Regions from separate parts of the Neoaquamicrobium sediminum genome, predicted to be linked through region 2. Evidence: predicted binding sites of a transcription regulator. Region 2 holds the regulator's gene; the other holds the start of a gene.
The links. The regulator LexA, encoded in region 2, represses DNA repair genes until DNA is damaged. The targets are predictions, from matches to a motif close to TGTTCNNNNTGTGTTCNG.

Region 1 (4,758 bases), 150 kb from region 2:
GTGTGCGGGCGATCCTGGCCTCCGGCCGGGATGTCGCCGTGACGGCTCTCTTCCGCTCGGCCGGCCTTGTCGAAACGCTGCACGCGGTCTTCCTGCGCGCGCTCAAGGTATGGCGAGAGGTCGCCACCGGAAAACGCGTCGCCGGGGCGCAGGAGGTGACCTGGCTGATGCTGGGCGAGGTCAATGCCGCGCCAGGGCAGTCGGGGCCGAGTGAGCGCGACCGCGAAACGGCCGCCCTGATCAAGGCAATTCACCTTGAGGTTCTGCGCGAGAATGCGCGCTCCCATGCACTGGCGATTGCGGCGGCTTGACGCGCACGACGCGCAATCCCTGAATGGTGCGCTACGCGGCGTAGGCGGCGACGACGATGTCGAGCATGCCGCGACGAACCATGCCCCAGTCATCGAAAGTGGTTGCGTCGATGCCGTGGCGTACGAGCTCTACGATGCCGGAGTGCCGGTCATCGCGCTTGATGGACGCGAACAGCGCATCCACGGCGGCGTCCGGACCTTCGAGAATCTGGCACACACGCCTGTCCTCGACGGCAAGTATGCCGGTGATGCCGTGGCTTGTGTTGAAGGCGGCAGCCTTGTCCACGAGCGCGGCAAGTTCGGCCTCGGTCACATGCTGCTCGAGAGTGGAGACGTAGACAATCCTCAGAGGCATGGTGATTTCCTGATGTACGAAAGGCGGCTGCTCAGATGTCGAGCTCTTCGACGAACTCGGCACGCTCCTGGATAAAGCGGAACCGGGCTTCGGGCTTGGTGCCCATCAACGCGTCTACGGACGCGCGCGTCCCTTCCGGATCGGTCTCGTCCACATCGACCCGCAGCAGCGTGCGCTTGCGCCGGTCCATGGTCGTTTCCTTGAGCTGGTTTGCCATCATCTCGCCAAGGCCCTTGAAGCGGCCGATCTCGATCTTGCCGCGGCCTGTGAATTCGTTCTTCACGAGCTCGTCCTTGTGGGCGTCGTCGCGCGCATACATCGTCTTGCCGCCCTGGCTGATGCGATAGAGCGGCGGCACGGCCATGTAGAGATGGCCGCCTTTGATGAGCTGCGGCATCTCCTGATAGAAGAAGGTAATCAGCAGCGAGGCGATATGCGCGCCGTCGACGTCGGCATCCGTCATGATGATGATGCGGTCGTAGCGCAGGTCCTCGTCGCGGTATTTCGAGCGCGTGCCGCAGCCCAGCGCCTGGATGATGTCCGCGATCTGCTGGTTGGCCGAAAGCTTGTCGTGGCCGGCGCTGGCCACGTTCAGGATCTTGCCGCGCAGAGGCAGCACCGCCTGGCTGGCGCGGTCGCGCGCCTGCTTGGCGGAGCCGCCGGCCGAGTCGCCCTCGACGATGAAGAGTTCTGCGCCTTGCGCCGCGCCCTGCGTGCAGTCGGCCAGCTTGCCGGGCAGGCGCAGCTTGCGCACCGCGCTCTTGCGGCTGACTTCCTTCTCCTGGCGGCGGCGTACGCGTTCATCTGCGCGCGCGATTACCCAGTCGAGCAGCTTGGAGGCTTCCTGGGGATTGTCGGCGAGCCAGTGGTCGAAGGCGTCGCGGATCGCCGTCTCCACGATGCGCTGGGCTTCCACCGTCGCCAGCCGGTCCTTGGTCTGGCCGACGAATTCCGGTTCGCGGATGAACACCGACAGCATGCCGGCAGCCGAGATCATCACGTCCTCGCCGGTGACGACCGAGGCGCGCTTGTTTCCGACCAGATCCGCATAGGCCTTCAGCCCGCGCGTCAACACGTTGCGGAAACCCATCTCGTGGGTGCCGCCTTCCGGCGTCGGAATGGTGTTGCAGTAGGAGTTCAGGAAGCCGTCGCCGCCATACCAGGTGACAGCCCATTCCATGGAGCCGTGGCCGCCCTGCTTCTCGCTCTTGCCGGCGAAGATTTCGCGCGTGACCTGAAAATCAGAGCCGAGCGATGCGGCCAGATAATCCTTCAATCCGCCGGGAAAGTGAAAGACGGCCTTTGCCGGCGTCTCGTCCTTTTCAGGGATCAATGCCGGGTCGCACGACCAGCGGATTTCCACGCCGCCGAAGAGATATGCCTTGGAGCGGGCCATGCGGTAGAGCCGCGCCGGCTCGAACTTCGCGCTCTTTCCAAATATGTCCGCGTCGGGATGGAAACGGGTGCGCGTGCCGCGCCGGTTGTGCACGTCGCCGAGGTTTTCCAGCGGTCCCTGCGGTACGCCGCGCGAGAAGCGCTGACGGTAGAGCTTGCGGCCGCGCGCGACCTCGACTTCGAGCACGTCGGACAGCGCGTTGACGACCGAGACGCCGACGCCGTGCAGGCCGCCGGAGGTTTCGTAGACCTTGGAGTCGAACTTGCCGCCGGCGTGCAGCGTCGTCATGATGACTTCGAGCGCCGACTTGTCCTTGAACTTCGGGTGCGGGTCGACCGGTATGCCACGACCGTTGTCCGTGACGGTGATGAAGCCTTCGGCGTCCAGCTCGACCTCGATGAAGGTCGCATGGCCGGCGACGGCCTCGTCCATCGAGTTGTCGATCACTTCGGCGAAAAGGTGATGCAACGCCTTCTCGTCAGTGCCGCCGATATACATGCCCGGCCGCCGCCGCACCGGCTCCAGCCCTTCCAGAACCTCGATGTCTGCCGCGCTGTAACCTTCGCTACCATCCTTCTGCTGCGGCTGCTTTGCCTTGGCGGCCTGCACCAGCGGGTCTGCCGGGCGGTCGGGCGCGCGCTGCGGGGCAGGGCTGTCGGCGAGGTTGGCGAAGAGGTCGTTTGCGTCGTCCATGAATGCCTGTCGTTCGATCTGCCGCGAATCACCGCCGATACTGCCATGGTTCGGCGGCCAAGGCGACGGGAGTTCCTGATACGTTCGCGCCGGGGGTCGCGATCGCGTCGAATGGCTACAATTTTACGGATCGGTGTTACCGAAGCCTAACCAGCCTGACGAATAAGCCCCTTTTGTGCCGCTTCAGGGGACAAATTTGTTCAGCTTTCGCCTCCAGCTTCGCCCGTAACACAAAAACGGCAAAAGTGCAGGGGCAAAGGCTGTGAAACACGGAACTATGGCAACGGTTGGAAGCGGCGCGGTGCCGGCCACAGTGGACACAACGCAGGCGGACGGACTGCCGCGTTGGCTACGCCGGTCACTGATTTTTGCGGCTGCTTTCGCGCTGGCGTTCGGCGCGGTGCGACTGGCGCGGGCGGAGACTGACGTCACATCCGCACAATCGCATATGCTGACACATTCTGCGCCGGTCGCGGGCGAGCCGATTGCCTAAAGCGTGTTGCGCGTTGGCGGATTCATATCGACGACGTCATCCTCGGGCTTGTCCCGAGGATCTGCCAACCTGTCAGAGCAGTAGATCCTCGGGACAAGCCCGAGGATGACGTCGCTGAGGTGTCCGATGCAAATCGACGCGGCGCAGGTGTAGTGCTCCTATCCGAATACCATCGGCAGCGACACGCTATAGCTCCGAACGGCTTCTGCGGGCATCAGCCTTCGAAGGCCGCGCGCAGTTGCGCGATGTCGAACTTCTTCATCTGCAGGAACGCGGCGGTGACGCGCGCGACCTTTGCGGAATCGGCATCCTGCATCATTTCCAACATGGCGTTGGGCACCACCTGCCAGGACAGGCCGAACCTGTCCTTCACCCAGCCGCAGGGGCCTTCCTGGCCGCCTTCGCTGAGCCTGGCCCAGTAATAGTCAACCTCTTCCTGGTCTGCGCACGGAATCTGGAACGAGATCGCCTCATCAAAGGTGAAGTGCGGCCCGCCATTGAGGCCGACGAAATCCTGGCCATCGAGCGTGAAAGCGACGGTCATCACCGTGCCTTCTTCCTTGCCGTGGATTTCCTTGCCTTCGGCGCCGTAGCGACTGATCGTCCTGATGTGCGAGTTGGGGAAGATCGAGACGTAGAAGTTGGCTGCATCCTCCGCCTTGTCGTCGAACCAGAGACAAGGAGTGATCTGGCGCAGAGGGCTGTTCTTGTCCTTGGCGACGGAGCGCGGCGCGGTGCGGGTTTCCATGGGTTTTCTCCTCATCCTCGTATGGGTTGGAAGGGCAGGGGCATGCCGCCCCTGCCACCCGAGGACGTATCGCCGCCGGTCATTCCGACACGCGGCGGGAGAAATTGCGCTCAGCTCGCCAATGCTTCCACAGGCGGGCAGGCGCAGACGAGGTTGCGGTCGCCGCCGACATTGTCGATGCGGGAGACCGGCGGCCAGTATTTTGCGGCGAAGTCCGTTTCGCCAGCGGGGAAGGCTGCGACCGAACGCGGATAGGCATGAGCCCACTCATCGGCCATGGCTTCGGCCGCGGTGTGCGGCGCGTTGACGAGCGGGTTGTCATCCTTCGGCCAAGAGCCGTCGGCGACCTTGCCGGCTTCCGACGCGATGCCGATCATGGCGTCGCAGAAGCGGTCGAGCTCGCGCTTCGGCTCGCTTTCCGTCGGCTCCACCATCAGCGTTCCTGCCACCGGCCATGACATGGTCGGCGCGTGGAAACCGTAGTCGATCAATCGCTTGGCGATGTCTTCCACGGTTACGCCCGCGCTGTCCTTCAGCACGCGCGTATCAAGGATGCACTCGTGCGCGACACGGCCGTTACGACCCTTGTAGAGCACCGGATAGTGGGCTTTCAGGCGCTCGGCGACGTAGTTGGCCGACAGGATCGCCGTCTCCGTTGCACGCTTCAGCCCTGAAGCACCCATCATGCGGATGTACATCCAGGTGATCGGCAGGATCGACGCCGAGCCGAAGGGGGCTGCGGCCACCGCCTGCTCGGTGCCG
Region 2 (4,758 bases):
TCAATCGATAACGGGTCGGCGGCCTCCGCGCTCGAACTACTGGTGCACGTCTCCAACCGGGGAGCGGCATGACTGATATTCTGCGCAAGATCGAGGCCTACAAGCGCGAGGAGATCGCTGCTGCCAAGGCCGAGCTTCCGCTTGCCGAGGTCAAGGCGCGGGCTGCCGACCAGACCCCGCCTCGCGGTTTTCGCAAGGCGCTCGAGGCCAGGCACGAAGCCGGACAGTTCGCGCTGATCGCCGAGATCAAGAAGGCGAGCCCCTCGAAGGGGCTCATCCGTGCCGACTTCGATCCGCCCGCGCTTGCGCACGCTTACGAGCAGGGAGGCGCTGCGTGCCTGTCGGTGCTGACCGACCGCCCGTCTTTCCAAGGTGCGCCCGAATTCCTGACCGAGGCGCGGGCCGCCACCGCCCTGCCCGCGCTCCGCAAGGATTTCATGTTCGAGGCCTATCAGGTTCACGAGGCGCGAAGCTGGGGTGCCGATGCGATCCTCGTCATCATGGCGAGCCTGTCCGACGATGAAGCGAAAGCACTCGAGGATGAGGCCCATGCCATCGGCATGGACGTGCTCGTCGAGGTGCATGACGAGGCGGAACTGGATCGCGCGCTGAAGCACCTGTCCTCGCCGCTCGTCGGTATCAACAACCGCAACCTGCGCACCTTCGAGGTGAGCCTCGAAACCTCGGAGCGACTGGCGGCGCGCATCCCCCAAGAAAAGCTCATCGTCGGCGAGAGCGGCATCTTCACCAATGCCGACTGCGCGCGCCTGGCTCGCTCCGGCATCTCCACCTTCCTCGTCGGCGAAAGCCTGATGCGGCAGGCCGATGTTGCCGGCGCTACGCGGTCGCTGCTCGGTCTCGACACGCATCGGCTGGCAGGCTGACGCCGTGAGCGGCCTCACGCATCTTGGCGCATCCGGCGAGGCCAACATGGTCGATGTCGGCGGCAAGCAGGAGACTGAGCGCACGGCGGTTGCGCAAGGCGCGGTGACGATGCAGCCCTCCACGCTGGCCATGATCCTCGCCGGCGATGCAAAGAAGGGGGACGTGCTCGGCACCGCCCGCATTGCCGGCATCATGGCCGCCAAGCGGACGCACGAGCTGATCCCGCTCTGCCATCCGCTCCTGCTCACCAAGGTTTCGGTCGAGATAGAACCGGATGACAACCTGCCCGGCCTGCGCGTCACGGCGCTCGCCCGCGTGACCGGCAAGACCGGCGTCGAGATGGAAGCGCTGACGGCGGCTTCGGTCGCCTGCCTGACGATCTACGACATGGCCAAGGCAGCCGACCGCGCCATGACGATTTCCGACATCCGTGTGGTGGAAAAGTCCGGCGGCAAGTCCGGCGATTACCGGCTGCAGGACGTCTGACATGGCTGGCCTGCTGCCGGTTGACGAAGCGCTGCGCCGGCTGCTCGACGATGTGACGGCCCTGCCCGCCGAGGAGATCGCGATTGGAGACGCAGCCGGACATGTGCTGGCCAACGCCGTGGAGGCACGGCGGACGCAGCCTCCCTTCCCCGCTTCGGCAATGGACGGATATGCGGTGCGCGCCGCGGATACGGTCGACCAATCCACTGCTCTGACGGTCATCGGTCAATCGATAGCCGGCCAGCGCTTCGATGGCGCGGTCGGCGCCGGCGAGGCCGTACGCATCTTCACAGGCGCACCTGTCCCCGAAGGCGCGGATGCGGTTCTGCTTCAGGAAGATGCCGAGCCGGACGAAGACGGACTAACCATCCGCGCCAGCGAAGCGGTCACCCCTGGCCGTCACGTAAGGGCTGCCGGGCTCGATTTCCGCGTCGGCGACATCCTTTTGGCCAAAGGCCGGGCGCTCGACGCTGCAGCGCTGTCGCTCGCAGCAGCCGGCAACCACCCGCTCCTTTCGGTGGTGCGCACGCCGCTGGTCGCGATCCTGGCCACGGGCAGCGAGTTGCTGCCGCCCGGTTCGGAACCCGGGCCCGACCAGATCATCGCATCGAACGGCTATGGGGTCGCGGCGCTGGCGCGCGATGCAGGCGCTCGGGTGCTGGATCTCGGCATCGCGCCTGACGATCGCGGCGTGCTTGCCGAGCGCGTCCGTGACGCAATCTCGGCCGGTGCCGACGTGATCGTGACGCTCGGCGGTGCTTCGGTCGGCGACCACGACCTCGTCCGCGAGGTGCTTACTGGCGAAGGCATGGCGCTCGAGTTCTGGAAGATCGCCATGCGCCCCGGCAAGCCGCTGATGTTCGGCAGACTAGCCGAGACCCGTGTACTCGGCCTGCCGGGAAATCCGGTTTCAAGCCTCGTCTGCGCGCATCTGTTCCTGAAACCGCTGCTCGCGAAGCTTGGCGGCCGCCCACATGTTGCCGACATAAGGGAAGCCGTCCTTGGCGAAGCCATGAAGGCCAACGATCACCGGCAGGATTATGTCCGCGCGGCAGCGACGCTTGAGGACGGGCGCCTCGTTGCAAGGCCGTTCGCCGTGCAGGATTCCTCGATGCTGACGACACTGGCGCACGCCAACGCGCTCATCATCCGCGAACCGAACGTGGCCGCGTCGGAGGCGGGTGATGCCTGCCGCGTGTTGATGCTGCGCTGAGCCTGGCTTGGGCAATAAGGGCGGCCTCGAGCTGCCAAGTTCACGATAATTTAAGCCGTTGCGGAACACAACTGGAACAGATAGTGTTTGTTCTGGTTTTGTTTATGGACTGATTCCCAAAAGGGGCAACAGAATGCTGACGCGCAAGCAACACGAACTGCTTCTCTTCATCCATGAAAGGCTGAAGGAAACTGGCATTCCCCCTTCCTTCGACGAGATGAAGGAGGCGCTCGACCTCGCTTCCAAGTCCGGTATTCACCGCCTGATTACGGCGCTCGAGGAGCGCGGCTTCATTCGACGCCTGCCCAACAGGGCACGTGCGCTGGAAGTGCTGCGGCTGCCGGACTCGATCGCGCCGGGGCTCAATGCGGCCAAAAAGTTCTCGCCCAGCGTCATTCAAGGCAGCCTTGGCCGAGCGCCTGAACCCTCGCGCATCCAGGCTGCCAGCAATGACGATGATGCCGGTGCGGCCGTTGCGATTCCCGTAATGGGCCGGATTGCCGCCGGCGTGCCGATCGAGGCGATCCAGCACAGGACGCATTCGATCAGCGTTCCGCCGGAAATGCTTTCGGGCGGCGAGCACTACGCACTCGAGGTCAAGGGCGACTCGATGATCGAGGCTGGCATCTTCGACGGCGACACCGTCATCATCCGCGACGGCCAGACCGCCAATCCCGGCGACATCGTGGTGGCGCTCGTCGACGATGAGGAAGCAACCCTCAAGCGGTTCCGCCGCAAGGGCGCCTCGATCGCACTGGAGGCCGCCAATCCGGCCTACGAAACCCGTATCTTCGGTCCCGATCGCGTGAAGGTGCAAGGCAGGCTTGTCGGGCTTATTCGGCGGTATTGAGCGGCCCTTAGACAAGGTCATGCTCGACTGAGGATGAGCATGAGGGGCGGATTGATCGAATCCAACCTATTGGGCTCTATGCACGTCAAGGAATAGCCCGTCGGGCAGCAGGATTCCCGGGCGATGCACACCCTCCCTCATGCTGAGATGCGAGCCCCCGGGTCTTGCCTTCGGCGAGCCCGAGGACAGGCTCCGCGAGCCTTGAAGGACGCACCGATCAGCGCTTCCGCTGCAAAGGTATCGCGGCAGCCGGCGGGGTGTTACTCACCTTGCGATTTCTGCCAGGGTGGAAGTCCCCTCGCCTCCCGCGAATACTGCCGGTGCGCGTGCCAGTGCCGATAAGGTTCGCGGATCGCGAAACGGATGTTTGGGTATAAAGCCGGTCTCGCGGAAGTGCGATCCAAGTCGCTGGCGCCTGTGCCAGGGCTTGCTCCGGTCCCGCGTGTTTCCCTGATGATGTCGTTCTCGAAGACGATCTCGGCGCTGCCGCGGCGGGCCAGATCGCGCTTGGTGATGACCGCAACGCTGCTATCCCGGCAAGGATTGTTCGCAGTGGCGTCGTCGATGACGATCAGGCTGGCATAAGAACACGCAGTCGAAGCCGTTCGTTCGCCGTCGGCGTGAACGACTATGCCGCCGCCGCCATGGCGCGCTATGCAAAGCCCTTCGCCGCACCGGAAAGGCAACTCGCTCTCATCGTCACTCAGGGCGGCATGAGGCGGGAGCCCGGCATCACCTTCGATGGGCCAAACCAGTTCGCCGGCTTGTGCGGCCCGCTGCCAATTCTGGATGGTAAAGGCGCTTGGTCGCGCGCGGTTGACGGCGAGGCGCCCATTGCCGCGATCGACAGCAACGAGCCGCGCGTCCTCCGAGACGAAGACATGCGGCAACTGCCGTGTCGCGATCAGGAACGCCCCGGCGATGAGCAGCGGAAGTGCTGCCCAGCGCAGGGCGCTGCCAGCCATCGTCAGGATCGCCAGCGCTGCGGTCAGCATCAGCACCGCCGAAAGCGGGATCGCGCCGGTGGCGTCGAATGCCGATCGCTCGGCAAGCCACACGGCTATCGAATTCATCGCGGATATGCCCATCCCCATCGCATACAACGCCGGCCCTTCGAGGCCGAAGGGCATCAACAGGCATGCGAGCACCGCCGCCGGCATGACGACGGCGGAGACGAATGGCATTGCCGCAAGGTTGGCGACGAGGCCGAGCGGCGAAACCTGCTGGAAGTGCCATGCGGTGAAAAGCGCCGTTGCGAGACCCGCGACGACTGACGTCAGCGACAGTCCCGAGACGTATTTCATGCCCGTTGTGAAGGCCAGCC

Region 1: a site for LexA is predicted at 2,826-2,843, ahead of parE (DNA topoisomerase IV subunit B). Genes of this name have one in related genera too.

What each region holds. Positions count from the first base shown of each region.
Region 1 is NZ_JAZHFV010000003.1:408,843-413,600, reverse strand. Features, by position in the region: gene V1479_RS12590 (DUF2336 domain-containing protein) at 1-311, shown strand, start outside; gene V1479_RS12585 (BLUF domain-containing protein) at 343-666, opposite strand; gene parE (DNA topoisomerase IV subunit B) at 698-2,755, opposite strand; gene V1479_RS12575 (VOC family protein) at 3,463-3,996, opposite strand; gene gcvP (aminomethyl-transferring glycine dehydrogenase) at 4,107-4,758, opposite strand, start outside.
Region 2 is NZ_JAZHFV010000003.1:262,904-267,661, reverse strand. Features, by position in the region: gene trpD (anthranilate phosphoribosyltransferase) at 1-72, shown strand, start outside; gene trpC (indole-3-glycerol phosphate synthase TrpC) at 69-884, shown strand; gene moaC (cyclic pyranopterin monophosphate synthase MoaC) at 889-1,371, shown strand; gene V1479_RS11845 (molybdopterin molybdotransferase MoeA) at 1,373-2,584, shown strand; gene lexA (transcriptional repressor LexA) at 2,718-3,434, shown strand; gene V1479_RS11835 (ComEC/Rec2 family competence protein) at 3,695-4,758, opposite strand, start outside.